2 regions of the Cellulomonas wangsupingiae genome follow, and region 2 is predicted to be linked to the other one. Evidence: riboswitches for the same ligand, from Rfam matches in the RefSeq annotation. Region 2 holds a riboswitch; the other holds the start of a gene.

Region 1 (15,198 bases), 1.7 Mb from region 2:
TGAACCGCACGGACGACCCGGCCCGGACGGCCTCGTCGTCCTGCGCGGCGGCCTCGGTGCCGCCCTCCTGCGCGGCGGCCTCGGTGCCGCCGTCCTGCGCCGCCGCGAGGGCGGCGCGCGCGTCGCGCGCCGACGTGCGCAGCTCGTCCCACTCCTCGCGGGACGTCGGCAGGCTCACCGCGACGACGGGGACCAGGCAGGCCACCTTCGCCCACCCGCGTGCCCGGCGGGAGTGCAGCAGGTCGGGCACGGCGTAGTAGGCGGTCGTGGCCAGCCCGCTCACCACGGCAGCCCGGGCGCGGTCCTTCGGGGTCGTCATGTCGAACCTCCTGGTCGTCGGACCGCCACGCTAACCGGCGCTGACGTGCCCGGGGATCGGTCGCGCGGACGACCGGTCGTCGGCCGCGCGACGGGCGTCGGCCCGGTCAGTCCGGGCGGACCTCGCCGACCCGGCCCTCCTCGACGTGCCAGCGGCGCGTCAGGCGCACGGTGTCGAGCATCCGCCGGTCGTGCGTGACCAGCAGGATCGTGCCGTCGAAGGACTCCATCGCCTGCTCGAGCTGCTCGATGGCCGGCAGGTCGAGGTGGTTGGTCGGCTCGTCCAGGACCAGCAGGTTGACGCCGCGGGCCTGCAGCAGCGCGAGGGCGGCGCGCGTGCGCTCCCCCGGCGACAGCGACGACGCCGGGCGTCCGACCTGGTGCCCGGCGAGCCCGAACTTGGCCAGCAGCGTGCGGACGTCCGCGGTCGTCCAGTCCGGGACCTGGCGGGCGAACGCCTCGCCGACCGGCTCGTCGCCCTCGAACGCGGCGCGCGCCTGGTCCACCTCGCCGACGAGCACGCCGGGCCCGAGCGACGCCGTGCCGGCGTCCGGGGCGAGGCGGCCCAGCAGCAGCGCGAGCAGCGTGGACTTTCCGGACCCGTTCGGCCCGGTGACCGCGACGCGGTCCTGCCAGTCGAGCTGCAGGTCCACGGGCCCGAGGACGAAGTCGCCGCGCCTCACCACCGCGGCCCGCGCGGTCGCGACGACGGCGCCCGAGCGCGGCGCCGTCGCGATGCTCATGCGCAGCTGCCACTCCTTGCGCGGCTCCTCGACGGTCTCCAGGCGCTCGATCATCCGGTCCGTCTGCCGCGCCTTGGCGGCCTGCTTCTCCGACGTCTCGCCGCGGTGGTGCTTGACGTGCTTGTCGTTGTCGCTCGCCTTGCGCCGGGCGTTGCGCACGCCCTTCTCCATCCACGCGCGCTGCATCCGGGCCCGCCCGGCCAGCGCGTCGCGGCGGCTCGCGTAGTCCTCGTACGCCTCGCGCGCCTGGCGGCGGGCGGTCGACCGCTCGTCGAGGTACGCGTCGTACGAGCCGCCGTAGGTGGCGACGCGCTGCAGGCTGCGGTCGATCTCGACCACCGTCGTGACCGTGCGCGCCAGGAACTCGCGGTCGTGGCTGACGACCACGACCGGCGCCTGCGCGCGCTCGACGAACTCCTCGAGGCGGTCGAGACCGTCGGCATCGAGGTCGTTCGTCGGCTCGTCGAGCAGGTAGAGGTCGAAGCGGGACAGCAGCAGCGCCGCGAGGCCGACGCGCGCGGCCTGGCCGCCGGACAGCGCGGTCATCGGCAGGTCGAGGTCGACGCCCAGCCCCAGGTCGTCGGCGACGACGCCGAGCCGCGTGTCGAGGTCCGCACCGCCGAGGGCCATCCACCGCTCGAGGGCGTGGGTGAAGCGGTCGCCCGCGTCGGGCTCGTCGGCCGCCAGCGCGTCCGACGCCGCGTCCATGGCGTGCTGCGCGTCGGCGACCCCGGTGCGCCGCTCGAGGAACGTCCGCACCGTCTCGTCGGCGTGCCGCTCGACCTCCTGCACGAGGTACCCGACCTGCGCCGTGGGGGGCGACAGGGCGATCGAGCCCGCATCCGGAGGCCGCTGACCGGCGAGGATGCGCAGCAGGGTCGTCTTGCCCGCGCCGTTGGGCCCGACCAGCCCGACGACGTCCCCCGGGGCGACGACGAGGTCGAGCCCCGAGAACAGCTGACGGTCGCCGAATGCCGCGGCCACCCCACGGGCCTGGAGTGTCGCGCTCATGCGCCCATCCTCCCGCGTCCCGGGGCCCGACCCCGCACGCGTTCCAGCCGTGCACCCGGCGCCCGCGAGGGGTCGGTCCCGCCGGGAGCGGCGACGTCGCGCGCGGATGCGTCCGCGCGAACCGTCGCGCAGCATGGGTCGCAGGCACCGGCCGCCCCGGCGGTGCCGCACCCGAGGACGGGAGCCGACATGGGCGCGGCGACGGTGGCGGACGGCATCGTGCAGAGGCTGACCGCGTGGGGCGTGGACCGCGTCTTCGGGTTCGCCGGGGACGGCATCGACCCGCTCCTCGCGGCGCTGCACCGGCGCGAGGCCGACGTCGAGCTCGTGACCGCGCGGCACGAGGAGATGGCCGCGTTCATGGCCACGGGGCACGCCAAGTACGGCGGCGGCGTCGGCGTCTGCCTCGCGACGCAGGGCCCGGGCGCCATCCACCTGCTCAACGGCCTGTACGACGCCAAGCTCGACCGCAAGCCCGTCGTGGCGATCGTCGGCCAGATCGTGAGCACGGCCCTGGGCAGCGGCTACCTGCAGGAGGTCGACCTGCACACGCTGTTCAAGGACGTCTGCGCCCAGTACGTGCAGACCGTCGTCTCCCCCGAGCAGCTGCCGCACGTCCTGGACGCCGCGTTCCGCACCGCCCTGGCGACCTCCGGCCCGGCGTGCGTGATCGTGCCGCACGACGTGCAGAAGGCCGACCTGCCCGACGGTGATCAGCATGCGCACGGGCTGGTCAGCTCGTCCACCGCGTTCGCCCGAGGGCACGCGGTGCCGCGCCAGGACGACCTGCGGCGAGCGGCCGACCTGCTGGCCGCCGGCGAGCGCGTCGCGGTGCTCGTCGGCCAGGGCGCCGCGGGCGCGACGGACCAGGTGCGCCGGGTCGTCGAGCGGCTGGGCGCCGGACTCACCACGTCGCTGCTGGGCAAGCCGCTGCTCGACGAGTCGCTGCCGTACCACTGCGGCGTCATGGGGCACCTGGGGACCACCGCGTCGGCGGACCTGATGTCCCGCTGCGACACGCTGCTGATCGTCGGGAGCAATGACCCGTGGACGGAGTTCTACCCGGCCCCGGGTCAGGCGCGTGCCGTGCAGGTCGACGTGACGGGCCGCAACATCGGCACCAAGTACCCGGCCGAGGTCGCGCTCGTCGGGGACGCCGCCGACACCCTGGACGCGCTGCTGCCGCTGCTGCCCGAGCGCACGGGGTGGCGCTCGGAGGTCGAGGTCGCGGTCCGGGAGTGGCACGACGTGGCCGAGCAGCGGGTGCGGCTGCCCGCCGACCCTCTCAACCCCGAGCTCGTGGTGCGCGAGCTGAGCGGCCACCTGCCGGCGGACGCGCAGGTCGCGGTCGACGTCGGCTCCGTCACCTACTGGTACGCCCGGCACCTACGGCTGCCACCGGGCGTGCCCGCTCACCTGTCGAGCACGCTGGCGTCGATGGGTTCGGCGATGCCGTACGGGATCGCCGCGAAGCTGCTGCACCCGGACCGCCCGGTGGTCGCGCTGGCCGGGGACGGGGCGATGCAGATGAACGGCCTGTCCGAGCTGATCACCGTCGCGGCCCGCTGGCGGGACTGGGCGGACCCGCGGTTCGTCGTCCTCGTGCTGCACAACGGCGACCTCGCGGAGGTGACGTGGGAGCAGCGGGAGATGGAGGGCGACCCGCGGTTCGAGACGTCGCAACGGGTGCCGGTGTTCCCGTACGCCGGCTACGCCGAGTTGCTCGGGCTCGTCGGCATCACCGTGCGCAGCCCTCAGGAGCTGGACCACGCGTGGCGCCGCGCGATGGCGGCCGACCGCCCGGTGCTCGTCGAGGCCGTGGTCGACCCCGACGTGCCGCTGCTGGCACCCCGCCAGCCGGAGGAGAAGGTCGAGCAGATGCTGCGCGGCATCGCCCAGGAGCCGGGCAACGAGCGTGCCGCGCAGCGGGTGCGCGAGCAGCGCGCCCACGAGGGCTGATGCCGAGGGCGCCCGGGCCGTCCCGTCAGCCGCGCAGCGGCCGCCCGCGGGCGTCGTGCGCGAAGCGCCCGCGCCGCACGGTCAGCACCAGCAGCCCTTCGGCGAAGCCCCACACCCCCATGACGACGGCGGCGATCCCCAGCGTGAGGAAGCCGCCCACCACCGTGACCGCCAGCATCGTCAGACCGCGGCGCCAGTAGCCGAGGTACAGGCGGTGCAGCCCCAGGCCGCCGAGGAACACCCCCAGCAGCCCGGCGACGACGCGCGACCGCGTCCACGGCCGCACCCTCGCCCACGGGGCCAGCACCCGCGCGAGCCGTCGGGGCGCGGGCGCCACCGGCTCCGTCACGACGTCCTCGACGTCGGCCACCGGCCCCGGCGGGTAACGCACGGTGCTCGACAGCGGCTGGAAGGGCGGGGGCGGCGCGTGCAGCGGTCGACGCGTCACGACGGGCCGCTCGCCGACGTCGTCGTCGTCGAGTCCCAGGTCGGTCCGGTCGATCGTGTCGGTCACGGATGCTCCCGCGGGTGCGTGGCGGATCCTCCCGAGGGTATGCCCGCGTCCCGGATCGCCCAAGCGCCTGCCCGGCCGGCCGGGCAGGTTCTCCCGGAGCGCCACCCCTCGGCACCGGGTGATTCCTCTCATGGAGCACCCTCACCGGGCCGATGCCCCTGGGAAGACGAAAAGGCAAACCCGTCGCGAGGCGGGGACGCAAAGCCACGGGACCCACGCGGTCAGCCGGGCCGCCGAACGAGGGAGCACCTGTGATCAGCCTGCCCACGACCCGGGCCGACGCCCGGCCGACCTGGCCGCGCGAGCGTCGCCACGTCACCCGCACACGCACCGCGAGCCGGGCGGTGACCCGGTGAGCGACGAGGTGGCCGTGTTCACCCACGAGAAGTTCCGCATGTGGCTCCGGTCGGACGGCGTGGTGGAGCTCACCTGGACCCCGCACGTGCCGTCGGGCCTCGAGGACGCGGTCGCGGCGATCGAGGCGATGAGCGGTCTCACCGGTGGTCGGGCCGCACCGCTCCTGGTGCACACGACGGACGCCGGCCCGCAGGACCGGGCGGCGCGGATGGAGTTCGTCCGCCGCCAGGAGATCGTGTCCGCCGTCGCCCTGCTCGTCGGGAACCCGCTCAGTCGCATGATGGCGACGTTCTTCATCAACGTGAGCAGGCCGGAGGTGCCCACGCGGCTGTTCGACGACGCGGACGCCGCCGCCGAGTGGCTCCGGTCACGGCTGGTCTGACGGCGATGGCCGTGTCACCGGAGGCCCACGCCGCTCCGGACCTGGCGGGCCGCCTCGAGGAGGTCGTCCACGTCATCCAGGAGTTCGCCGCCCTGCGGTTCGACGCCCGTGCGACGGTCGGCCGGGCCGGCGACATCGTCGACGCCGTCGCGGCCGGCGTGAACTCGCTCGGTGAGGAGCTCGAGGCGACGTACCGGGAGATCGAGGACCGCATCGCCGAACGCACGGCCGAGCTCGCGATCGCCACCCGCGAGCTGCGCCGCCGAGCGCTCCACGACGACCTGACCGGGCTGGCGAACCGCGCGGCCTTCTGGGAGCGGTTCGCCCACGGCCTGAACGGCGCGGGTCCGCGCGGGAGCGACGTCGCCGTCCTGTTCCTCGACGTGGACGACTTCAAGACGGTGAACGACACCCTCGGCCACGCCGCCGGTGACCAGCTGCTCGTCGAGATGGCGCGACGCCTCACGGACGAGCTGCGAGCAGGGGACGTCGCCGCCCGGGTGGGCGGGGACGAGTTCCTCGTCCTGCTCGACGAGATCCCCACGGCGGAGGCGGCGCTGGCCGTGGCGCACCGCGTCCACGACAGGCTCCGGGCACCGTACGACCTCGGGCCGCACCGACGCACGACGACGACCAGCATCGGCGTGGCCGTGGGGTCGGACGCGCTCACCACGCCCGACGCCATCGTCGCCGCGGCCGATGCGGCGATGTACGACGCGAAGCGCAGCGGCCGAGGGACGTGCGTCCTCTACAGCAGGGAGCGCCACGGCGAGCCGATGTTCGTCGACGGTGGAGCGTCCCGGCCCTCGCTGCCGGCATGACCGTCAGCGGCCGCGCCGGTCACTGGTGCCAGACGGTCGCCTGCACCTCCGGCTCGGCGGGCGTCGGACGCGGCGCGGGCCCGGCCGCGGCCAGGTCGCGGATGTTCTTCTGCACGGCGATGACGGCGAACAGCGCCATCGTGTAGCCGAGCCCGTAGAAGCCCTTCTCCGACAGCGTCAGCGTCGAGTTGACCAGGCCCACGGCCACGAGCAGCAGGGACACCAGGACCATGCTCCAGGACAGCCCGAGGAAGATCCCGGTGACGGGCACGCCCTCGGCGCGGTCCCGGACGGACTTCTGCAGCGCGATCGCCGAGTACAGGCCGAGCAGCAGGAGCGTGCCGTAGAAGCCCTTCTCGGACAGCAGCATCTTCGCGTTCCACAGGCCGATGGCGAACGCGCTGACGGCGATGATCAGGGCCACCCACGACGCGCCGACGAATGCGGCGGTGGGTCGGGCGGGGACGGGGTGCTGCGACATGGGGGCACTCCGGTGGTCGGGGCGCCGGCACCCTGCCGGCAGTCGGACGATGGTCCCGGGCCAGGGCTCCGGCCGCAAGGACCTGGGCGTCCCGGCACCCGGATGCGTCCGTCGTGCGCGGGGTGAAGTAGACGAAGAACAGGAAGACCGTGGACAGCAGCGCGTCGGACGGCGTGCTGAGCACCGTCCGGGCGTCCCCGGGCGTGCAGGGCCGTGCAGGTGACGCCGCCGAGGACCACGGTCGTCGCGGTGGAGCCGGTGAGGGCGTACACGAACACCATGGCGGGCAGCACGGCCCCTGCCAGGTACAGCACGAAGGTGGCCGGCAGACCGAGCAGGTACTGCCGCGGCGACAGCACGCCGACCACCGTCGAGGGTGGGCGACCTCGGCATCGACGTCGACGTGCACGTCTTGCGGGTGGGGCGCGACGGCAACGCGGGTGCCGACGTCCGGCTCGGCGCCGCGGTCCTGCTCACGAGCACCGACCCCGACGGGCTCGCGCACGACGTCGACGTCCTGAGCAGCGCTGCGTGGTTGCGCGCGGCGGACGCCGACGTCCGGGGTGCGTTGGCGCCTCGCTGACGACCGGCCGCACCAGGTCCGCGACGTGCGCCGCTGCCCCGTCCTCTTCCGCTGCCGGGAAGATCCCCCGGACTTCTCCCCCCGCGCGACTCGCCGCGGCGCTCCCGCGGGTCCACGGTGGAGATGCGGCTCCGGTGCGGTGCCGCATCTGCACGGACCACGGCCACGGCGGCGACGCCGTGCCGCACGGGAAGGGACGGACGATGACGACGCTCGAGACCCCGGCCACGGCGACCTACGCCCCGACGCCCCACGCGGACCTGCGCGCCTGGGTCGCGGCGACGGCGGCGCTGACGCTGCCCGACGAGGTCGTCTGGTGCGACGGCTCGCCCGAGGAGTACGCGCGGCTGTGCGAGCTGCTCGTCGCCCAGGGCACGTTCGTGCGGCTGGACCCGCAGCGCCGTCCCCGCAGCTTCCTGGCGCGCTCCGCGCCGGACGACGTGGCGCGCGTCGAGAGCCGCACCTTCATCTGCTCGCAGCGCGAGGCGGACGCCGGCCCGACGAACAACTGGCGCGACCCCGCCGCGATGCGGGCTGAGCTGCGCGGCGTCTTCGCCGGCTCGATGCGCGGGCGGACCATGTACGTCGTGCCGTTCGCGATGGGTGCGGTCGGCTCACCGCTCGCCGAGTACGGCGTGGAGCTGACGGACTCCCCGTACGTCGCGGTGAGCATGCACCTGATGACGCGCGTGGGGACGGCCGTGCTGGAGCACCTCGGGTCCGACGGCGCGTTCGTCCCGGCCGTCCACAGCGTCGGCGCACCCCTGGCACCGGGCGACGACGACGTGCCGTGGCCGTGCAACCCCACCAAGTACGTCGTGCACTTCCCCGAGACCCGCGAGATCTGGTCGTACGGCTCCGGGTACGGCGGCAACGCGCTGCTGGGCAAGAAGTGCTTCGCGCTGCGGATCGCGTCCGTCATGGGCCGCGACGAGGGCTGGCTCGCCGAGCACATGCTGCTGCTGCGGCTGACGTCACCGCAGGGGCGCGCCTTCCACGTCGCCGCGGCCTTCCCGTCGGCGTGCGGCAAGACGAACCTGGCGATGCTCAGCCCGACGCTGCCCGGCTGGACGGCGCAGACGATCGGCGACGACATCGCGTGGATGCGGCCGGGGCCCGACGGGCGGCTGCGGGCCATCAACCCCGAGGCCGGGTTCTTCGGCGTCGCCCCCGGCACGGGGCCGCGCACCAACCCCGCCGCGGTCGAGATGGTCGCGAGCGACACGATCTTCACGAACGTCGCGCTGACCGACGACGGCGACGTGTGGTGGGAGGGCCTGACGCCCGAGCCGCCGGCCCACCTCGTCGACTGGCGGGGCCAGGACTGGACGCCCGACGCGGGCCGGCCCGCCGCCCACCCGAACTCCCGGTTCACGGTCCGCGCGGACCGCTGCCCGACGATCGCCCCGGACTGGGACGACCCCGAGGGCGTGCCCGTCGACGCGATCCTGTTCGGGGGCCGTCGTCCGTCGACCGTGCCCCTGGTGGTGCAGGCGCGCGACTGGGCGCACGGGGTGCTGCTGGGCGCCACCGTGTCCTCCGAGCAGACCGCGGCCGCCGAGGGCACCGTCGGTGAGCTGCGGCGCGACCCGTTCGCCATGCTGCCGTTCTGCGGGTACCACGTGGCCGACCACTGGGCGCACTGGCTGCGCGTCGGCGAGCGGCTGGGGGCCGGCGCGCCCGCGGTGTTCTGCGTCAACTGGTTCCGCACCGACGCCGACGGGCGGTACCTGTGGCCGGGGTTCGGGGACAACGTCCGCGTACTGGCGTGGGCGCTGGGACGGCTCGACGGGTCGTCGGCCGCGGTCGACACGCCCGTCGGCCTGGTGCCCGCCCCGGGCGCGCTCGACGTCACCGGGACGGACGTCGACGACGACGGGCTCGCAGCGCTGCTGGACGTGCCGACGGATGCGTGGCGCCAGGAGGTGGCGCGCACCGCTGCCTGGTTCGACGAGGTGGGGGAGCGCGTGCCGGCCGCGGTGCGGGACGCGCTGACCGATGTCGAGCAGCGCCTCTGGCGGGCCTAGGACCGAGGCGCGTGCCGCTCGAGGAACTCGTACACCTCGGTCTGGTCCACGCCGGGGAACACGCCCACCGGCAGCGCGGCCAGCAGCGACGCGTGCGGCCGCGCGCTCGGGAACGCCTGGTCCTCCCAGCGGCTCGCGAGCGCGCGGGGCGCCTCCCGGCAGCACGACGCGTCCGGGCAGCGCGACGCCGAGCGCTCCGTCGTCTCGCGCCCGCGGAACCAGCGGACGTGCGCGAAGGGCGTCCCGACGCTCACGGAGAAGGCACCCTGGGAGGACCCCTGCACGCGCGACGTGCACCAGAAGGTGCCCGACGACGTGTCCGTGTACTGGTAGTACGGGCTGAACCGGTCGTCGAGCGTGAACACCACGCGCGCCGTCCACTGCCGGCACACGGGCTGCCCCTCGATCGCCCCCAGCGGGTCCGACGGGAACACGACGCCGTCGTTCTCGTACGCCTTGTGCAGCGTGCCGCCCTCGTGGACCTTCATGAAGTGCACCGGGATCTGCAGGTGCCGCGTGGCGAGGTTGGTGAAGCGGTGGGCCGCCGTCTCGTACGGCACGGCGTAGGTGTCGCGCAGGTCCTCCACCGACAGCCGCCGCTCGGCCTTGGCCTCGCCGAGGAACGCCACGGCCGACGCCTCCGGGATCATCAGCGCCGCGGCCAGGTAGTTCGCCTCCACGCGCTGGCGCAGGAAGTCCGCGTAGTCGACGGGCTCGGAGTGCCCCAGCACGTGCGACGCGACCGCCTGCAGCAGCGGCGAGCGTGAGTCGTTGTGCGCGGCACCGGCCTGCGGCAGGTAGATGCGCCCGTGCGCGAGGTCCGTGACCGTGCGCGTCGAGTGCGGCAGGTCGGCGACGTAGTGCAGCGTGAAGCCCAGGTGCGCGGCGATCTCCGCGGTCGCGCGCTGCGACAGCGGGCCGCCGTGGTGCCCGACCGCGTCGAGCAGGGTCCGCGCGTGCTCCTCGAGCTCGGGGAAGTAGTTGTCCTGGGCGCGCATCCGGGCCCGCAGCTCGGTGTTCGCGCGCCGCGCCTCCTCGGGCGTCGCCGCGTTCTCCGTCAGCAGCCGCTGCACCTGGTCCTGCAGCGCGACCAGCGCCTCGAGCGCGTCGGACGGCAGGGAGCGACCCACCTTCACCGTCGGCATGCCGAGGCTGGCGAACAGCGGGCCACGCTGCGCCCGCTCGAGCTCCACCTCGAGCGCGGCGCGGCGCGTCGGGGGCTCGGGGCTGAGCAGGTCGCGCAGCGGGACACCGAGCGCGTCGGCCACCTGCGCCAGCAGCGACAGCTTGGGCTCGCGGTGCCCGTTCTCCAGCATCGACACCTGCGACGGCGCCCGGCCGATGGCGCGCCCGAGGTCGTCGAGCGTCATGCCCCGCGCGGTGCGCAGGTGGCGCACCAGCCGTCCGAGCACGAGCGTGTCGAGCCCGGCGCCGCCGACCGCGCCGCCGGCCTCGACCACCCGCCCCCGAGAGGTCGGTCCAGCCCTCGACGCCGTGCCCGGCGCGATACGGGCGGGCGAGGGGTCGGTCGCACGTCGGGGGTCCGGGGTCCGGGGCGTCGTCGTCGTCACCGAGCCAGCGTCACACCGTGGGAACGATCCCGTCCAGGAGAAGTACCTCGATCCTTCCCGGGCCGGGCGCCTGACCTGGGTGGATGTGCCGATCTTCCGCCCTGAACCGGCCGATCCGCTGGGAAGAACCGTCGCCCTTCACACCCAGCGGTCGGAGCCGCGTCACGACCCACGTCTGTTGCGTGCTGCGGAAGAGTCCCCGATCTTCCGCAGCCGCGACCGCCCCACAGCCCTCGTCGAGCAGGCACGTTGGTCGTGGGACGCCGCCCGGCTCCCCGACCGGACGCCCTCCGGGGCGACGCACCGACGACGCGAGAGGCACGACGATGACCGCTCCCACCACCCCGCTGGACGACCTGCAGGCCCCCACCGCCGCCGTCGCGGGTGCGGTCGACGTCCGTCCCGGCGCGCAGACCCGCACCGCCGAGGACCTCGAGCACGAGTGGCGCACCGACCGGCGCTGGGCCGGCATCGAGCGACGGCACACGGGCGCCGACGTCGTGCGGCTGCGCGGCTCGGTCCGGGAGGACCCCACCCTGGCCCGGCGCGGCGCCGAGCGCCTGTGGGAGCTGCTGCACACCCGCACGCACGTGCCGGCGCTCGGGGCGCTGACGGGCAACCAGGCCGTCCAGCAGGTCCGCGCGGGGCTCGAGGCGATCTACCTGTCCGGCTGGCAGGTCGCCGCCGACGCGAACCTGTCGGGCCAGACGTACCCCGACCAGTCGCTCTACCCGGCCAACTCCGTGCCGGCCGTCGTGCGGCGCATCAACAACGCACTGCTGCGGGCGGACCAGATCGACGTCGCCGAGAACGGCACGCCGACGCGTGACTGGCTCGCGCCGATCGTCGCCGACGCCGAGGCCGGATTCGGCGGCCCGCTCAACGCGTACGAGCTGATGCACGCGATGATCGCCGCCGGTGCCGCGGGCGTGCACTGGGAGGACCAGCTCGCCGCGGAGAAGAAGTGCGGCCACCTGGGCGGCAAGGTCCTGGTCCCGACGTCGCAGCACGTGCGCACGCTGTCCGCGGCACGGCTCGCGGCCGACGTGGCCGGCGCCCCGACGGTCGTCGTCGCCCGCACCGACTCCCTCGGTGCGGACCTGCTGACGTCCGACGTCGACGAGCGCGACCAGGAGTTCCTCACGGGCGAGCGCACGGCCGAGGGGTACTTCCGGGTCCGCCCGGGCCTCGACGCGGTGGTCGCACGGGCGCAGGCGTACGCACCGCACGCCGACCTCATCTGGGTCGAGACGGCGACGCCGGACGTCGCGCTGGCCGTCGAGTTCGCCGAGCGGATCCACGAGACGTTCCCCGGCAAGCTCCTCGCCTACAACTGCTCGCCGTCGTTCAACTGGCGCGCGCACCTCGACGACGCGCAGATCGCCCGGTTCCAGCGCGAGCTGGCGGCCCACGGGTACGCGTTCCAGTTCATCACCCTCGCCGGCTTCCACGCCCTCAACGAGTCGATGTTCACGCTCGCCCGCGGCTACGCCGAGCGCGGCATGAGCGCCTACGTCGACCTGCAGACGGCCGAGCTCGCCGCCGAGGCCGACGGCTACACCGCGACCCGCCACCAGCGGGAGGTCGGCACGGGCTACTTCGACCAGGTCGCCACCGCGATCAGCCCCGACAGCGCCACCCTCGCGCTGGCCGGCTCCACCGAGACGGCCCAGTTCCGCCACTGACCCGCCCGGCCCGACCTCTCGCGGCACGCCGCTCGACCCTCCCGCAGAGGTCCCCTCCACGCTGACCACGAACCAGGAGAACGCCATGACCCTCACCGACACGTCGCCCCGGGCGGCGAGCCTGACCTCGCCGTTCGCGCACCCCCGGCTGACCGTGACCGGGCCCCCGGTCGAGGGCACCGACCTGGTGCTGTCGCCCGAGGCGATGGACTTCCTCACCGCCCTGCACGAGCGCTTCTCGGGTGGGCGGCACGAGCTGCTGCTCGCCCGGCAGCGGCGCCGCGAGCGGTTCGCCAACGGCGCGGACCCCGGCTTCCTGCCGCTGACGGCGCACATCCGCGCCGACCGGACGTGGCGCGTCGCCGGCCCGGGGCCGGGCCTGACGGACCGGCGCGTCGAGATCACGGGCCCGACCGACCGCAAGATGACCGTCAACGCGCTGAACTCCGGGGCGAAGGTGTGGCTCGCCGACCACGAGGACGCCATGAGCCCCACGTGGACGAACGCGATCTCGGGCCAGGTGAACCTGTACGACGCGATCCGCGGGCAGGTCGACTTCACGACGCCCGAGGGCAAGGAGTACCGGGTCGGTGTGACGACGCCGACCATCGTCTTCCGCCCCCGCGGCTGGCACCTCACCGAGAAGCACGTGCAGCTCACCGACCGTGCCGGCCAGTCGTGCGCGGCCTCCGCGTCGCTGTTCGACGCCGGGCTCTACCTGTTCCACAACGCGCAGGCGCTGATCGACGCGGGGCGCGGCCCGTACCTGTACCTGCCGAAGATCGAGGGTCACCTCGAGGCGCGGCTGTGGGACGACGTCTTCCGCTTCACCGAGACGTACCTGGGCCTGCGGCACGGGACGATCCGCGCGACGGTGCTCATCGAGACGATCACGGCCGCGTTCGAGATGGAGGAGATCCTCTACGAGCTGCGCGACCACTGCGCGGGCCTGAACGCCGGACGCTGGGACTACATCTTCAGCATCATCAAGAGCTTCCGTGCCCGCGGGCCGCGGTTCGTCCTGCCGGACCGCGGCCGCGTGACGATGACGGTGCCGTTCATGAAGGCGTACACCGAGCTGCTCGTCGCGACGTGCCACCGCCGCGGTGCGCAGGCGATCGGCGGCATGAGCGCGTTCATCCCGAACCGCCGCGAGCCCGACGTGACGGCCCGCGCCCTGGAGCAGGTCCGCGCCGACAAGGAGCGCGAGGCCGGCCAGGGCTACGACGGCACGTGGGTCGCCCACCCCGACCTGGTGCCCGTGGCGCGCGAGGTCTTCGACACCGCCTTCGGAGACCGCACCGACCAGCGGCACCGCCTGCGCGAGGACGTGCAGGTCACCGCGGCCGACCTGCTCGACATCCCGTCCGCGGGCGGGGCGCAGCCCGGCGCCGTCACCGACGCGGGGCTCCGGCAGAACGTGTCGGTCGCCGTGCGGTACCTCGAGGCGTGGCTGCGAGGGCTCGGCGCCGTGGCCATCGACAACCTCATGGAGGACGCCGCGACGGCGGAGATCTCCCGGTCGCAGGTGTGGCAGTGGGTGCACCAGGGCACGACGACCGCCGAGGGCACGGTGATCGACGCCCCGACCGTCCGTGAGGTGCTCGCGGACGTCCTCACCGACGTCGAGCGCCGCGAGGGCGACCGCTTCGACGACGCCGCCGCGCTGTTCGGCGAGGTCGCCCTCGCGGACGACTTCCCGACCTTCCTCACCATCCCCGCCTACACCCGGCACCTGGTGACGCGGGCCTGATGGGGGCCGGTCCCGGGCGTGCGGTCAAGTGTGCTCGCAGGCAACTGCGGGGTGACGCTCGGGGTCGTCGCCGGCCTGCGTGCCCTCGCGCCCGAGCGGCGCGTGGCGGTCCTGTGGCTCGACGCCCACGGCGACCTGCAGACGCCCGCGACGTCGGCGAGCGGGTTCTTCGACGGGATGAGCCTGGCGATGACCACGGGCCGGTGCCGGCAAGGACTCGCCGCGAGCGTGCCCGGGTACGCGCCGTCGCCCGACGAGCGCACGGTGCTCGTCGGCGGCCACCAGCTCGACGAGGCCGAGCGCCGGCTCCTTGACGGCCCCGGACCGACGTGGTTGACCGTGGCCGACGTCCGGGCGGGGCGGGCGGGCAGCGTGCTCGACCGGGTGCTCGCGCACGCGGACGCGGTGCTCGCGCACGCGGACGCGGTGCACGTGCACGTGCACGTCGACCTCGACGTGCACGACACGTCCCTCCCACCGGCGAACTCCTGCGCCGCGCCGGGTGACCTCACGCCCGACGAGGTGCGCGCCACGGTGCTCGAGGCCGTCACGCGACTCCCGCTCGCGTCGGCGACCGTCGCCTCGTGGGACCCGACCCACGACGTCGACGACCGCATGCGTGACGCAGCCCTGCGCCTGCTGGAGCTCCTGGGCACGCGGGCTCCGGCCCTGTGAGCCCGGGCGACCACCTCCAGCCCGACCCCTGGCACGTCGAGCTCGGAGAAGAACCGTCGCCCGAACCGCTCGACCGGCATACCTCGACCAGAGGCCGGCGGCGCCTGCCGCGGGCGACCGCCTGAGAGTCCACACCTGTTCGCCCGGCCACCGCCGGGCCGCGTCCGTGAGCAGCCCAGAGCAGCCCCATGCACCCCCGGAACCACGAAGCGCCCGGTCAGAGAACCCTGACCGGGAGCTTCGGTACTGCTCGAGCGGTTCCTTTCGGAACCACCCACCTGTGGGTGGTTCGCGAATCTAGCTGACATGGGACGCGCC
Region 2 (15,198 bases):
ACCCGGGGCCGGACGACGAGGCGATCCGCTACATGCTGGACCGCCGCCGCCAGCTGGGCGGGTTCGTGCCCGAGCGCCGCACCGAGCACACGAAGCTCTCGCTGCCCGGCGACAAGGTGTACGAGGGCCTCGCGAAGGGCTCGGGCACGCAGGAGGTCGCCACGACCATGGCGCTCGTGCGCCTGTTCAAGGACCTCGTGAAGGACAAGGAGTTCGGGCACCGCCTGGTCCCGATCATCCCCGACGAGGCCCGCACGTTCGGCCTGGACTCGATCTTCCCGAGCGCGAAGATCTTCAACACCAACGGCCAGAACTACATGGCCGTGGACCGCGCCCTCATGCTCTCGTACAAGGAGTCCGAGGCCGGGCAGATCATGCACACCGGCATCAACGAGGCCGGTTCCGCGGCCGCGTTCCAGTCGGTGGGCACGTCGTACGCCACCCACGGCGAGCCGCTGATCCCGTTCTACTTCTACTACTCGATGTTCGGGTTCCAGCGCACCGGCGACCAGTTCTGGGCCGCCGGCGACCAGATGGCGCGCGGGTTCCTCATCGGCGCCACCGCGGGCCGCACCACGCTGACCGGCGAGGGCCTGCAGCACGCGGACGGTCACTCGCCGCTGCTCGCCGGCACGATGTCGCACGTCGTGCACTACGACCCGGCCTACGGGTACGAGATCCGGCACATCGTGCGCGACGGCATCGAGCGCATGTACGGCGACGGGTCCGACGGCCGTGACCAGGACGTCATCTACTACCTGACGGTCTACAACGAGCCGATGGTCCAGCCGGCGGAGCCCGAGGGCGTCGACGTCGAGGGCATCCTCAAGGGCATCCACCTGATCGCCCCGGCGCAGGGCGACGGGCCGCGCGCCCAGATCCTCGCGTCGGGCGTGGCCGTGCCGTGGGCGCTCGAGGCGCAGCACCTGCTCGCCGAGGACTGGGGCGTGCGCGCCGCGGTGTGGTCGGTGACGAGCTGGAACGAGCTGCGCCGCGACGCCCTGGCCGCCGAGCAGCACGCGTTCCTCCACCCCGGCGACGAGGTCCGCACGCCGTACCTCACGGCCAAGCTGCAGGGCGCCGAGGGCCCGTTCGTCGCGACGACCGACTACGACCACCTCGTCCCCGACCAGGTGCGGGCGTGGATCCCCGGGCGGTACGCGACGCTCGGCGCCGACGGGTTCGGGTTCTCCGACACCCGCGCGGCCGCCCGCCGGCACTTCAAGATCGACGGGCCGTCGACCACGGTGCGCGTGCTCCAGCAGCTCGTGCTCGAGGGCAAGGTCGACCCGTCGGTCCCCGCGCAGGCGATCGAGCGCTACCGCCTGCACGACGTCACCGCCGGCACGTCCGGCAACACGGGCGGCGACTCCTGACGCGCCGCTGACGCACCGACGCCCCCGGCCGAACGGCCGGGGGCGTCTGTGCGTGCGGGGCCGGCGCCCGGGGCGCCGGCGTCGTCAGGTGCCGGGGATGGCCTGCTGCGCCTGGGCGATCTCGCGGGCCAGCTCGGCCTTGAGGTCCGCGACCGCGGCCTGGTCCGGGTAGAGCTCCAGCGACGCGAGGTGCTGCTTGGCCTCGAGCGGCCGGCCCGCCGCGATCGCCGCGAGCACGAGCTCGCGTGCGACCTCGGGGACGTGGTCGCGCGGACGCCAGTGGCCCACCCCCAGGTTGAGGGCGTCGACCGGCTGGCCGGCCTCGGTGAGCAGGGCCAGCCCCTGCACGAGCGCCTGGCCCGACGTGTCGCGCTCGGCGGCCGTGGTCAGGCGACGGATCGTGCCCTCGTGGTCGTCACGCAACGACAGGCGTGCGACCTCGATCAGCGGGTACCAGGCGCGGGGGTTGCCCGCCAGCTCCTCGCCGAGCGACCAGACCGCGAGGTCCGCCGCGTGCTGGCGCTCGTGCTCGACGTTCGGCGCCGTCAGCGGGTCCTCCTCCGGGACGGACTCGGCGGCGCGGCGACGCACGATCTCGGCGAGCGCCTGGAAGGCGCGCTCGTTGTTGGGGTCGTCGCTCAGCATGGAACGCAACGCGTCCTCGTGGAGCGTGTCCCCGCGTCGGGAAGCCGTCGTCGGGCGACGCGCCCCGACCCGGGAGGCCGAGGAGGGTCGCCGCATGAGCTGACGCAAGCGGGGCAGGAGAGCCATGCGGCGACCTTATCCGTTCCGTCCCATGCGCAACCATCCGAGCGCACCCGAAGGGGCGCACGGCACGCACACAGGTTTGTCGACTTCCCACAAGCCCCGCCCTATGCTCGCGGCATGGCGACGCTCCCGAGGACTCCGGCGACGCGGGGGCCGCGCCGCGCCGCGCCCGCCGGACCGGCGGCTGCGCCCGGCCCGCAGGACCAGAGCGAGACGCAACGCCGGGTGCGTGACGGCACGGGTCTGCTCGCGACCGCCGCGATGCGCCGCCTCGACGCCGACCTCGAGTGGTACCGGGCGCTGCCGGCCGAGGACCGCTCCTGGGTCAACCTCGTCGCGCAGGCGGGCATCACGGCGTTCGTCACCTGGTACGCGGACCCGTCGCGCACGCCCCACGGCGTCGGCGAGATCTTCGCGAGCGCCCCGCCCGAGCTCACGCGGTCGATCTCCCTGCAGCACACCCTGCAGCTCGTGCGCGTCGTGGTCGACGTCGTCGAGACGCACTCGGACCGCCTCGCGGCACCGGGTGCGGAACGTGAGCTCCGCGAGGCCGTGATGCGGTACTCGCGGGAGGTCGCGTTCTCCGCGGCCGAGGTCTACGCCCGTGCGGCCGAGGTCCGCGGCGCCTGGGACGCGCGCCTCGAGGCGCTCGTGGTGGACGCGCTCGTGCGCGGTGACGCGGACGACGCCCTGCGCTCGCGGGTCGCGGCGCTGGGCTGGGGCGGTCGCGGGTCGACCCTGGTGGTCGTGGGCACCGCCGCGGCGCAGATGGACGAGGTCCAGGCCGCTGACCTGCGCCGGGCGACCCGACGCGCCGCCGACGACGCGCTCGTCGGGATCCTCGGCGACCGGCTGGTGGTGTTCCTCGGGGGCGAGGGCGACCTGCGCGCCGCCGCGATGACGCTGCTGCCCCGGTTCGGCCCCGGCCCCGTCGTCGTCGGGCCGACCGCACCCGGCCTGGCCGAGGCCACCGGGTCGGCCCGCGCCGCGCTCGCCGGTCTCGCCGCCGCCCCGGGCTGGCAGCAGGCCCCGCGTCCCGTGCACGCGGACGACCTGCTGCCCGAGCGCGTGCTGGTGGGGGACGCGGAGGCCCGCCGGGCACTGGTCGAGCGCGCCTACGCACCGCTGGCCGCCAGCCAGGGCGCACTGCTCGACACGCTGTCGGCCTACCTGGGCGCGGGACGCTCGCTGGAGGCGGCGGCCCGCACCCTCTACGTCCACCCCAACACCGTGCGCTACCGGCTGCGGCGCGTGGCCGACGTGACCGGGTGGGACCCGCTCGAGGCGCGCGAGTCGTACGTGCTGCAGACGGCGCTGGCGGTCGGGAGGCTCGACGCCGCGGCGCGCTGACCACCGGCTGGCAGGCGGGCTTTGTACAGGTCCGACAAGCCTGGGTCCCGAGGTTGGTGCGCGCCGCGACCGGGCCCACGGTCGGGTGCCGGGCACAGTTGTCGGGTGCTCGTCGTCGCCTGCCCCGGCCAGGGTGCCCAGTCCCCCGGCATGCTCGTCCCGTGGACGGAGGTCGACGGCTTCGCCGACGCGCTGACCCGCGCGGGCGACGTCGTCGGTCTCGACCTGCTGGCGCACGGCACCACCTCGGACGCGGGGACGATCCGCGACACGGCCGTGGCGCAGCCCTTGCTGGTCGCCACCGCGCTGGCGAGCCTGCGGGCGGTGCTGGACGTCGTCGGGACGACCCGCTCCCTGCCGGACGCGGCAGCGGGCGTCGTGGACGTCGTGGCGGGCCACTCGGTCGGCGAGCTGGCCGCCGCCGCCGTGGCCGGCGTCGTGACGGAGGACGAGGCGCTCGGGCTGGTCGCGGTGCGCGGTGCGGCCATGGCGCGCGCCGCGGCGACGGAGCCGACGGGGATGAGCGCGGTCCTCGGCGGCGACCCCGCCGACGTGCTGGCTCGTCTCGAGGCGCTCGACCTGGTGCCGGCGAACGTCAACGGGGCCGGCCAGGTCGTGGCCGCCGGCTCCCTGGCTGCGCTCGCCGCCCTGGCCGACGCGCCGCCCGCGCGCGCACGCGTGGTGCCCCTGCAGGTCGCCGGCGCCTTCCACACCCGGTACATGGCACCCGCCGTCGACGAGCTGGCGCACGCCGCCGCGGGCGTCGCTCCCCACGATCCCGTGGTGCCCCTGCTCGCCAACGCCGACGGTGCGCAGGTCGCCGACGGCCGTGACGCCCTCGCCCGCATCGTCGCGCAGGTGGCGCGGCCCGTGCGGTGGGACCTGTGCCAGGCCACGCTGCTCGCGCTGGGGGTGACGGCCCTCCTGGAGGTCGCCCCGGGCGGTGTCCTGACCGGCCTGGCGCGGCGTACGCTGCCCGGCGTCGAGACCCTCGCCCTGAAGTCCCCCGCCGACCTCGACGCCGCACGCGACCTCGTCCGTCGGCACGCCGGGACCCCCCTGACCGCACAGGAGAGCCAGTCGTGACCCGTCCGACCCTGACGCAGGCCACCGGCCCCGCGCACACCCGCATCCTCGGCCTCGGCGGCGTCCGCGGTGAGCGCGTGGTCCCCAACGACGACCTCGTCGGGCCCATCGACTCCTCCGACGAGTGGATCCGCCAGCGCACCGGCATCGTCACCCGGCGGCGTGCCGCCGAGGGCACCGACGTGCTCGACCTCGCCGAGGGGGCGGCCCGCGCCGCCCTGGCCGACGCCGGGCTCACGGGCGCGGACATCGACGTCGTCATCCTGTCGACCGTCACCTACTTCCGTCAGACGCCGGCGGGTGCCGCCGTCGTCGCGGACCGCATCGGCGCGACCCCGGCCGCCGCGTTCGACATCTCCGCGGCCTGCGCCGGCTACTGCTACGGCATCGGCCAGGCGGACGCGCTCGTGCGCGCCGGGACGGCGCGGCACGTGCTGGTCATCGGCGCGGAGAAGATGAGCGAGTTCGTGGACCCCACGGACCGGTCGATCTCGTTCCTGCTCGGCGACGGTGCCGGTGCGGTCGTCATCGGCCCGTCCGACACGCCCGGGATCGGCCCGACCGTCTGGGGCTCGGACGGCGGCCAGGCGCACGCCATCGGGCAGACGCACTCCTGGCTCGCCACGCGTGACGAGGGCGCGGGGTGGCCCACGCTGCGCCAGGAGGGCCAGTCGGTGTTCAAGTGGGCGGTGTGGCAGATGGCGCCGGTCGCGCAGAAGGCCATGGACGCCGCGGGCGTCGCGCCGCAGGACATCGAGGCGTTCGTCCCGCACCAGGCGAACATGCGGATCATCGACCAGATGATCAAGCAGCTGAAGCTGCCGGACACCGTCGTGGTGGGCCGCGACATCGCCGACACCGGCAACACGTCGGCGGCGTCGATCCCGCTCGCCACCGAGCGCCTGCTGCGCGAGGGCCAGGTCGGCTCCGGTGCGCTGGCGCTCCAGATCGGCTTCGGCGCCGGTCTCGTCTACGCCGCCCAGGTCGTCGTCCTGCCCTGAGTCACCCCCGCCGGCCGGCGCACGCCCCGGCTGTACCGTTCAGCACGTCCCTGCACCACCCGACATGAGGAGACACCCGATGGCGCACAGCGAGCAGGAGATCCTGGCCGGCCTGGCCGAGATCGTCAGCGAGGAGACGGGGCTGCCGACCGACTCCGTCCTGCCCGAGAAGTCCTTCACCGACGACCTCGACATCGACTCGCTGTCGATGATGACGATCGTCACGCTCGCGGAGGAGAAGTTCGACGTCCGCATCCCCGACGACGAGGTCAAGAACCTCGCCACGGTCGGCGACGCCGTGAGCTTCATCGCCGGCGCCCAGGCCTGAGCCTGCACGCCGCACCCCGCGTGCACCCGGGCGGTGCGCAGGACCTCACGGCCGTGCGCACCGCCCGCCTGAACCGAGGAGAACCCATGAGCACCGTCCCCGAGGTCGTCGTCACCGGCCTGGGCGCCACCACCCCGCTCGGTGGTGACGTCCCGAGCACGTGGCAGGCCGCGCTCGCCGGCGAGTCGGGCGCGCGCGCCTTCGACAACGACTGGGCCGAGCGGTACGACATCGCCGTGAACTTCGGGGCGACGCTCAAGGTCCCCGCCGACCAGGTGCTGCCCCGGCCCGAGCTCAAGCGCATGGACCCGTCCGCGCAGTACGCGATCATCGCGACGCGCGAGGCGTGGGCCGACGCTGGCTCGCCCGAGGTGGACGGCGACCGCCTCGGCGCGGTCGTCTCGTCCGGGATCGGTGGCATCTGGACGACGCTCGACGGCTGGGACACGCTCCGTGAGAAGGGCGGCCGACGCGTGCTGCCCATGACCGTGCCGATGCTCATGCCGAACTCCCCGGTCGCGTACGTGTCGCTGGAGCTGGGGGCCCGCGCCGGTGCGCACGCCCTCGTCTCGGCGTGCGCGTCCGGCGCCGAGGCCATCGCCTACGGCGTCGAGATGATCCGCAACGGCCGGGCCGACGTGGTCGTCGCCGGGGGGACCGAGGCCACGATCCACCCCATGCCGATCGCCGCCTTCGCGGCGTCCCGCACGCTGTCCACCCGCAACGACGACCCCGCCGGGGCCTCGCGCCCGTACGACGTCGACCGCGACGGGTTCGTGATCGGTGAGGGCGCGGGCGTGGTGGTCCTGGAGTCCGCCGCGCACGCCGCCGCCCGTGGAGCGCGCGTCTACGGCCGGGTCGCGGGTCTGGGCCTGTCGGCCGACGGCTACCACCTCACCTCCCCCGAGCCGTCCGGCGACGGGCAGATCCGGGCGATGCGCGCCGCGATCGCGGACGCGGGCGTCGCCACGACCGACGTCGTCCACGTGAACGCGCACGCGACCTCCACCGTGGTCGGCGACCTCATCGAGGCGCGGTCGATCCGGGCGGTCCTGGGCGACGACGCGGACCACGCCGTGCTCTCGGCGACCAAGTCGATGACGGGACACCTGCTCGGCGGGGCGGGCGCGCTGGAGACGATCTTCACCGTCCTCGCGCTGCACGAGCGCACGGCGCCGCCCACGATCAACGTGGCCAACCCGGACCCGGAGCTCGTGCTCGACCTGGTGCGCGACGAGCCCCGCGCGCTGCGGGCCGGACCCGTGGCCGCGATCAACAACTCGTTCGGGTTCGGCGGCCACAACGTCGCTCTCGTGGTCACCTCCGCCTGACGGCTCCCTCCGGGCGCGCTAGCGTCGGGCAGGTGAGCACCTCTCAGCAGGACGACGGCGCGCGACCCTCGGCGCTGGTGCGCCTGCTCGACCAGGCGCTCGTCGGTGGCCCGGAGGTGCGCACGGTGCACCGCGTCAGGGCGGGCGTCGTCCTGCTGGGCGTCCTGGTCCTGCTCGTGATCGCCGTGCCCGTCGTGATCTCACGGGTGGGGCGTGACGACGTCGAGCTGGCCGTGGGCGTGGTCTTCGTCGTCGTGCTGGGAGCCGGCGGCCTGGTGTGCCGCGGCGTCGGCGAGCACAGGTCGAGCCAGGTCTGGAAGTCGACGGGGTACTTCCTCGGCGCTGCCGCGTACGGCGCGTCCGCGACCGTGGCGCTCGTGAACGGGCTGCACACGCTCCTGCGGGGGTCGTAGCCCGGCCGCGCGCGTCGCCGACACCTCGCCCGGCAGCGCGAGCGCTACGCGTGCGCTGCCGTCGGCGCGCAGCTGCACGTACGTGTGCTCGGCGACGCCCTGCAGGACGTCGGGGTCGGCGAGGAAGAGCGCGGTCGGGAGACCGTCGGCGACCATCGCCCGCTCGCCGACCACCCACGTCGCGACCACGCCGGCGAGGCTCGTCAGCCGGGCATCGGCGTCCTCCGCAGGCGACAGACGCACCCCGCCTGCGGTCCGTCTCACCCGGATGGCTGTCGACGCACCCGGCGGACCCGGCGCGTGGGAGGGACGGTAGCGGAGGACGCCTCGCGCGCCGAACCCGCGCGGGAGATAGGAAACGATTCACCACGCGGGCGGGCGGCCCGCCCACCCGCACGGCGAGCCGCCCGCCCTCGCCGACGACGAGGTCAGCCGACGCGGTGCAGCCAGCGCACGGGCGCTCCGGCGCCCGCGTAGCGGAAGGGCTCGAGCTCGTCGTCCCAGGCCTGGCCGAGCGCGAGGTCGAGCTCGGCGCGCAGCCGCTCCGGGTCAGCGGCGTGCTCCAGCGCCGCACGGATCCGGTCCTCGGGGACGACGACGTTGCCGTGCACGTCCGTCGCGGCGTGGAAGATCCCGAGCTCGGGCGTGTGGCTCCAGCGGGACCCGTCGACACCGGCGCTGGGCTCCTCGGTCACCTCGTACCGCAGGTGCGCCCACCCGCGCAGGGCGGAGGCGAGCCGTGCGCCCGTGCCGGGCGCGGCCTGCCACGAGAGCTCAGCGCGGTAGAAGCTCGGACCGGCCGGCTGCGACGTCCAGTCCAGGCTCACGCGTGCGCCCAGCGCGTTGCCTGCCGCCCACTCGACGTGGGGGCACAGAGCGCGCGGCGCAGAGTGCACGAAAAGTACACCGCGGGTGACGGCACCGGCCATGTGGTCCTCCCGGATGGGTTCGAGGGTCGCCTTCCCCAACGACCTCGTCCCCGACGGGAGCCATCACGGCGCAGCTTCTCGCACGCGGCGTGCACGGCACAGGATGCCCCATGCGTCACCGCAGGTCCAGCGGACGCGCGGAACCGGCTCAGAGCTGCTCGCGGATCGCGCGCATCGCCTTCTTGCGCACGGAGCGCTCCAGCCGGTCGAGGTACAGCATCCCGTCGAGGTGGTCCACCTCGTGCTGCAGGCAGCGCGCCATGAGCTCCGTGCCCTCCACCACGACCTCGCGGCCGTCGAGGTCGGTGCCGACGACGCGCGCGTACCAGGCGCGGTGCGTCGGGTACCACAGGCCGGGCACCGAGAGGCAGCCCTCGTCGCCGTCCTGGTACTCGTCCTCGGACAGCTCCACGATCACGGGGTTCAGCACGTAGCCGACCTCGTCGTCGATGTTCCAGGAGAACGCCCGCAGGCCGACGCCGATCTGGTTGGCCGCGAGCCCGGCCCGCCCCTCCATGTCCACGGTCTCGAGCAGGTCCTCGACGAGCGAGCGGACGCGGTCGTCGACGGTCGCGATCGGGTCGCAGGGCGTGCGAAGGACGGGGTCACCGACGATGCGGATCTCACGCAGGGCCATGCCCCGATCCTTTCACGTCGGACGGACCGCACGGGTCGCCCGTCGCGGCTGGGGCGCCGGCACGCCGACGGTGCGCAGACGACATGACGCCGGCGGTGACCAGGGTCACCGCCGGCGTCATGTCGTGTCGTGGCTCCGTCGTCTCCGACGGCGCAGGTCACTCCCCTGCGCGCTGCTGCGGGACGCCGGTCAGGAGCTGACGGACCTCGGCCTCGTGGAAGCGGCGGTGCCCACCGAGCGTCCGGACCGCGGACAGCTTGCCGGCCTGCGCCCACCGCGTCACCGTCTTCGGGTCGACGCGGAACAGCACCGCGACCTCACCCGGGGTGAGCAGCGAGCCCTGCGTGAGAGGGGCCTCGTGGGACGTGTGAACAGCCATGGCTGGTACTCCTTCGTCGTTCGGTAGCTCGGCTGGCCCAGAGGGCCCCGTGGCTTTGCGTCCCCACCTCGCGGCGGGTTTGCCGTTGTCGCTGACATCCCCAACTATGCCCCGAACTGGACAACTGTGCAAGAACCGCCGCCGTGCCAGATCTGTCCGGAGCGGGTGAAAAGTCACAGCCTGCCGAAGCGGGACCTCACGCCACAATATGCCCCGAAAGCGACGAGCCCGAGCGCCACGAGCAGCAGCAGGACCGGGCCGCCCGGGGCGTCGCGCAACGTCTGCAGCGCGCCGTCGAGACCCGTGGCCTCCTGCGCGTCGGCGTGGACGGCCGCCACGACGAACAGGGCACCGACGATGCCCAGCGCGACACCCTTCGCCACGTAGCCCACGATCCCGGCCCGCTCGGCGACGCGGCCGGCGGTGCCGGCCGGCAGCCGGCGCAGGTCCTGCAGGAAGCGACGCCGCAGCCCCTTGTGCACGTGGTACGCGGCGACGGCGATGGTCCCCAGACCGACGGCGCCGACCAGGAAGCGCCCGCCCGGCGCCTGCATCAGCTCGGCCGTCATGGACGACGTCTGGCTGCCGCTGCCCGTGCCGGAGCCGCGCGCGAACGCGAACGCGGTGGCCCCCAGCGCGAGGTACATCACGGCCTTGCCGCCCGCCTTGGCACGGTCGGACGTCCGGCCCGCCGCGCCGCTGACGGCCGCGGCGGCGTACCAGGCACCGAGCGCCGCGAAGGCCACGACGGTGATCCAGAGCACCACGGTGCCGAACGGCGTGCTCGCGATCTCGGAGAACGCCCCCGACTGGTCGGCGCTCCCACCCGAGGAGCCCACCGCCAGCTGTGCCGCCAGCACCCCGATGAGCACGTGCACCAGCCCGCTGGCGGCGTACCCCGCCCGTGCGCCCAGCTCCCACGCGCCCTGCCGGGACGACGTCGCGATCGTGGCCATGTCACCTCCTCGACGCGGGCTCCCCCACCCTCCGACGCGCGTCGGTACCCGCAGTGATGGTGGCAGCGACCGGCGTGGTCGGCATCCGCAGGGCCGGGCTGCCCGGCCGAGCGCGTCGGTAGGCTGCCGTCCGCGGGCCAGTAGCTCAGTCGGTCAGAGCAGCGGACTCATAATCCGTCGGTCGTGGGTTCAAGCCCCACCTGGCCCACCGACGTCCGCACGCCCGGCGTGCGGGACCCGCGGGCCACCCCTACTGTCTCGCCATGCTCGCCGCCCGCGACCGTCGCCGCGCCCTGCTGCGGGCCGCCGCGCTGGGCGCCGCCGTCACGCTCCCCGTCGTCGTGCTGGCCGTCGTGGTGCGCGGCGAGTCGGGCACCCTGGTGCGACTCGACGAGGCCGCGGTCGTCGGGGCGACCGACGTCACGCGCCGGTCGCCCACCCTGCGGACCGTGCTCCTCGTCTGGCAGGAGGTCTTCGCTGCCCGCTGGCTGAACCTGGTGCTCGTGCCCGCGGTGGGCGTCTGGGCCTGGCGCCGCCACCGACTGCACGACCGGGTCGTGTGGGCCGCGACGACCGTCGCCGCCGGGTGGGTGCTGCAGCTCGCCGCCAAGGGCCTCGTCCAGCGCACGCGGCCGGTGATCGACGACGCGGTCGCCCACGTCCCCGGCTCGAGCTTCCCGTCCGGGCACGCCACGAACACGACCGTGGTCGCCGTGGCGCTCACCGTGCTGGTGTGGCCGGTCCTCGGGCGCACGGCGCGCGTGGTCGTCCCGACGACGGCCGGGGTCCTGGTCCTCGCGACCGCCGCCGACCGGGTGCTGCTGGGTGTCCACCACCCGACCGACGTCGTCGCGGGCATCGTCCTGGGCACCGCCATCGCCGCCGCGTCGTTCGTCGGCTTCCGCCACCGTGCCGCCGCGCCCGCAGGCGGCCGCGCGCCGGCCGCCACCCCGACCGCCGCCGACTCCCCGTGATCCCGCCCGAGGTCCTCGCGACCCCGACCCCCGGAGGACCTGTGCACGCGTTCTGGCACCGCTACGAGATCGACACCAGCAGGCCGGACGGCCGGCAGGTGCGCCGCGATCTCGTGCGGCGCGTCCTGCTGCCGGCCGCCGCGCTGTGGTGCGTCGTCGTCGGCACCGGCCTGCTCGTCACCGGCCCGCTGGGCGGCCTGCCGGCCGAGGCCTCGATCAACGAGTGGTTCGTCACGCAGCGGACACCCGCGCTCGACGCCGTCACGACGGTGCTCTCCGCGATCGGGCAGACCGAGTTCCTCATCGGTGCCTGTCTCCTGGCCATGGCCCTGATCTGGTGGCGCACGAGGCAGTGGTGGTACGCGATCATCCCCGGCCTGGCGGTGGCGGTGCAGGCCGTGATCTTCCTCACCTCCGCGCTCGTCGTGGGCCGGGAGCGTCCCGAGGTCGAGCACCTCGACCACGCACCGCCCACGTCGAGCTTCCCGAGCGGCCACACGGGCGCGGCGACCGCCTTCTACCTGACCATGGCCTTCGGCGCCCAGCGCATCACGCACCCCGTGGCCCGCTGGGCGGCGACCGTCCTGTGCGTGCTCGTCCCCGTCGCGGTCGGCGTCGCTCGCACGTACCGCGGGATGCACTCGCTCAGCGACGTGGTCGTCGGCTTCCTCAACGGCGCGACGTGCGCCGTCATCGCGTGGAACTACCTGCGCCGCACGACGTGACGCCGCCCCGTCGGCCCGCGGCCGGGCCCGGCGGCGCACGCGGTTACGGTGGTGCCGTGGCCCTGTTCTCCCGGCGACGCCGGCTGCCCGACGACCTGCGACGCGTCCTCGACCTGCGCGGTGACGCGATCCTCGCGACCGCTCCCCTCGACGACGGGCGGTGGCTCGTCGCGACGCGCCGCGCGCTGCACCTCGTCTCGGACGCCGGCGCCGCGCGCACCGCGTGGGCGGACGTCGACCGCGGCTCGCTCGACGCCACGTCCCGCACGCTCACGGTGCACTGGGTCAGCGGCGCCCGCGCCGAGCTGGTGCTGGCACCGGACGTCGACGCGTGGGACCTGTCGCAGGCGTTCCGCGAGCGTGTCCAGCGCTCGGTGGTGCACGTGGAGCACGTGAGCCTGCCGGGCGGAGGGTCGCCGGTGCGCGTGGCCCTGCGCCGCGACGAGGACGGCGCCCTGTTCACGCAGGTCATCGGCGACAGCACGGTCGACCTCGAGGAGCCGGACGTGGCCCGCCGCGTGGCACGCGCCGAGGCGCACGTGCGCGCCGAGGCCGGCCTGGCACCGTGAGACCTCGTCCGGCCGCGGCCCGGGCGCCGGTCGTGTCGGCCGCACACCCCGGAGCCTGCTAGGGTTTTCCCCGCACGATCCCCCGTAGCTCAATTGGCAGAGCATTCGACTGTTAATCGAAGGGTTACTGGTTCGAGTCCAGTCGGGGGAGCATCGCAGCAGGTCAGACGACGAGCGGCGCCCCGAGAGGGGCGCCGTTCGTCGTCTGGGCCCAGATCCGTCCGTGGGCACTGCACCTGGCGGTCCGTGCGGCGCGGTTCCCTGCGCGCGGTGACGGGCAGGACGTGAACCTACGAGCTCTCGGCCACGAGGCGAGTGACCGTCGTCCTCGGGCTGGTGGCGCGCCTACGGGGCGGCCGGGTGGAGCAGCTCGGCCATGCCGAGCCGCTCCACGAAGGCGGCGCGCGCCTGGTAGGCCGCCCAGTTCACGTGCTCGACCCCTGCGTCGGCGTCGTCGATGACCGTGCGGAACGGCTTCGCCCCGAAGGGCAGGGCCAGGACCCGGACGACCTCCTTCGCCACGCCCTCGGCACCCTGGAGCGGTCCGGGTCCCAGGAGGCCCGCGGTCGCCTGCTCGTTCGCGGCGACCAGCGGGTCGAGCGCCCGGTAGGCGCTGGTCCGCTCGAGGTCGCTCGCACGGCCGGCGTTCGGGAAGTGCTCGGTGCCCTGCGTGATCGGGCCCGGCATGACGATCACCGTCTCGATGCCGAACGCGTTGGCCTCGTAGGCCGTGGTGACGGCGAGGGCGTCCATGGCCGCCTTCGAGACGACGTAGGGCCCGAGGAACGGTGGCGTCGTGACGGGGATGGTGCTGCCGACGTACAGCAGCGTGCCCGACCTCCGCTCGCGGAAGTGCGGCAGGACGGCGCGGTTCACCCGGTGGACGCCGATGGTGTTGACGTCGATCAGGTGCAGGAGCTCGTCGGGCGTGAATGCCTCGACGTACCCGACGTTGAGGTGGCCCGCGTTGTTCACGACGACGTCGAGCCCGCCGGCCTCGGTGACGACCCGGTCGACGGCCGCCTGCACGGAGGCGTCCGACGTCACGTCCAGCTCGACGACCCGGAGGTCGACGCCGTCGCGCGCCGCGGTGTCGAGGAGGCTCGCGGCGTGGGCGGCGTTGCGTCCGTCGACGCCGCGCATGCTGGCGAAGACGATGTGCCCGCTGGCGGCGAGGTGCCTGGCGGTGAGGTTGCCGATGCCCGTGGCGGCACCGGTGATGAGGATGACCGACATGATTGCCTCTTTCGAAAGGTGGTGTGGGTGGTGGCGGACGACCGGCCCCGCGGGACCTAGGCCTGGCCGCCGTTGACGAAGAGCGTCTGGCCGTTGATCCACCGCGCGGGGCCGGCCAGCGCGGAGATCACCTCGGCCACGTCGCCCGGGGTGCCGATGCGTCCCATCGGGTTCTGGGCGGCGATCTGCTCGACGAGCTCGGCGCTCTTGCCCTCGAGGAAGAGAGCAGTCGCCGTGGGACCCGGAGCGACGGCGTTGACCGTGACGTCGCGGCCGCGCAGCTCCCGGGCGAGGACGAGGCTGAGCGCCTCGACAGCCGCCTTGCTCGCGGCGTACGCGGCGTAGCCGGGGGTGCTCAGCCGTGTCACCGACGTGGACACGTTGATGATCGCTCCGCCCCCTCGGACGCGCCGGGCCGCCTGCTGACCGACCACGAAGGTGCCGCGCACGTTGGTGCGGTGCATGCGGTCCAGCGCGACGAGGTCGATGTCCGCCACCGGCGCCAGGACCATGACCCCTGCGGCGTTGACGACGACGTCGACGCCGCCGAAGTGCCGTTCCGCCGCGTCGAACAGTGCGGCGACCGCGGCCTCGTCGGCCACGTCCGCCCGGACGGCGAGGGCGCGGCCACCGGCGTCCTGGATGCCGGCCACTGCGGCGTCCGCCTCGGCCTGGTTGCCGACGTACGCGATGACGACGGCGAGGCCGTCGGCGGCAAGCCGCTCGGCAGCGGCTCGACCGATGCCTCGCGAGCCTCCCGTCACGATGGCGACGCGATCCGTTGTCCCGTTCATGTGATTCTCCTCGGCCGAGTTGGTGTCGTTGATAACGCCGTCAAACTAGCACCGCTAAGTACCGTTGACAACATCTTGATGTTGGCGGTGGTAGTGGCGTAGCCATCGTCGGCCCGTTATCATCGCCAGGTGGCCACCGCATCGACCCGCGAGCGCATCGTCCGGAGCGCAGCAGCCCTTCTCGCCGAAGGCGGCCGCGAGGCCGTCTCGACGCGGTCGGTCTCCGCTGCCGCGGGCGTGCAGTCGCCCGCCATCTACCGGCACTTCGGCGACATGAGCGCACTCCTGGACGCCGTCGCCGAGCACGGGTTCGAGGACTACCTGCTGACGAAGGGCGCTCTGACCC

What was found. A riboswitch is a leader RNA that binds a small molecule or an ion and turns the genes downstream of it on or off. The one in region 2 is predicted to bind cyclic di-GMP.
Region 1: linked by a shared signal. The riboswitch ahead of NP075_RS00240 (DUF7793 family protein) and the one ahead of NP075_RS11355 (BldC family transcriptional regulator) in region 2 are both predicted to bind cyclic di-GMP.

Annotation. Positions count from the first base shown of each region.
Region 1 covers NZ_CP101989.1:45,837-61,034, reverse strand. The annotation lists gene NP075_RS00260 (hypothetical protein) at 1-319, opposite strand, end outside; gene NP075_RS00255 (ABC-F family ATP-binding cassette domain-containing protein) at 426-2,072, opposite strand; gene NP075_RS00250 (thiamine pyrophosphate-requiring protein) at 2,262-4,031, shown strand; gene NP075_RS00245 (NINE protein) at 4,057-4,545, opposite strand; cyclic di-GMP riboswitch class I at 4,709-4,783, shown strand; gene NP075_RS00240 (DUF7793 family protein) at 4,898-5,284, shown strand; gene NP075_RS00235 (diguanylate cyclase domain-containing protein) at 5,290-6,105, shown strand; gene yiaA (inner membrane protein YiaA) at 6,125-6,586, opposite strand; gene NP075_RS00225 (hypothetical protein) at 6,963-7,169, shown strand; gene NP075_RS00220 (phosphoenolpyruvate carboxykinase (GTP)) at 7,373-9,196, shown strand; gene NP075_RS00215 (helix-turn-helix transcriptional regulator) at 9,193-10,656, opposite strand; gene aceA (isocitrate lyase) at 11,094-12,452, shown strand; gene aceB (malate synthase A) at 12,538-14,205, shown strand; gene NP075_RS00200 (arginase family protein) at 14,236-14,880, shown strand.
Region 2 covers NZ_CP101989.1:2,432,231-2,447,428, forward strand. The annotation lists gene aceE (pyruvate dehydrogenase (acetyl-transferring), homodimeric type) at 1-1,376, shown strand, start outside; gene NP075_RS11310 (hypothetical protein) at 1,461-2,021, opposite strand; gene NP075_RS11315 (PucR family transcriptional regulator) at 2,262-3,494, shown strand; gene NP075_RS11320 (ACP S-malonyltransferase) at 3,600-4,580, shown strand; gene NP075_RS11325 (beta-ketoacyl-ACP synthase III) at 4,577-5,581, shown strand; gene NP075_RS11330 (acyl carrier protein) at 5,661-5,909, shown strand; gene NP075_RS11335 (beta-ketoacyl-[acyl-carrier-protein] synthase family protein) at 5,996-7,240, shown strand; gene NP075_RS11340 (hypothetical protein) at 7,273-7,653, shown strand; gene NP075_RS11345 (DUF3145 domain-containing protein) at 8,082-8,582, opposite strand; gene def (peptide deformylase) at 8,731-9,219, opposite strand; gene NP075_RS11355 (BldC family transcriptional regulator) at 9,377-9,598, opposite strand; cyclic di-GMP riboswitch class I at 9,618-9,692, opposite strand; gene NP075_RS11360 (DUF1206 domain-containing protein) at 9,772-10,554, opposite strand; tRNA gene NP075_RS11365 (tRNA-Ile) at 10,689-10,762, shown strand; gene NP075_RS11370 (phosphatase PAP2 family protein) at 10,818-11,528, shown strand; gene NP075_RS11375 (phosphatase PAP2 family protein) at 11,570-12,253, shown strand; gene NP075_RS11380 (hypothetical protein) at 12,310-12,822, shown strand; tRNA gene NP075_RS11385 (tRNA-Asn) at 12,901-12,973, shown strand; gene NP075_RS11390 (SDR family NAD(P)-dependent oxidoreductase) at 13,168-14,058, opposite strand; gene NP075_RS11395 (SDR family oxidoreductase) at 14,115-14,852, opposite strand; gene NP075_RS11400 (TetR/AcrR family transcriptional regulator) at 14,982-15,198, shown strand, end outside.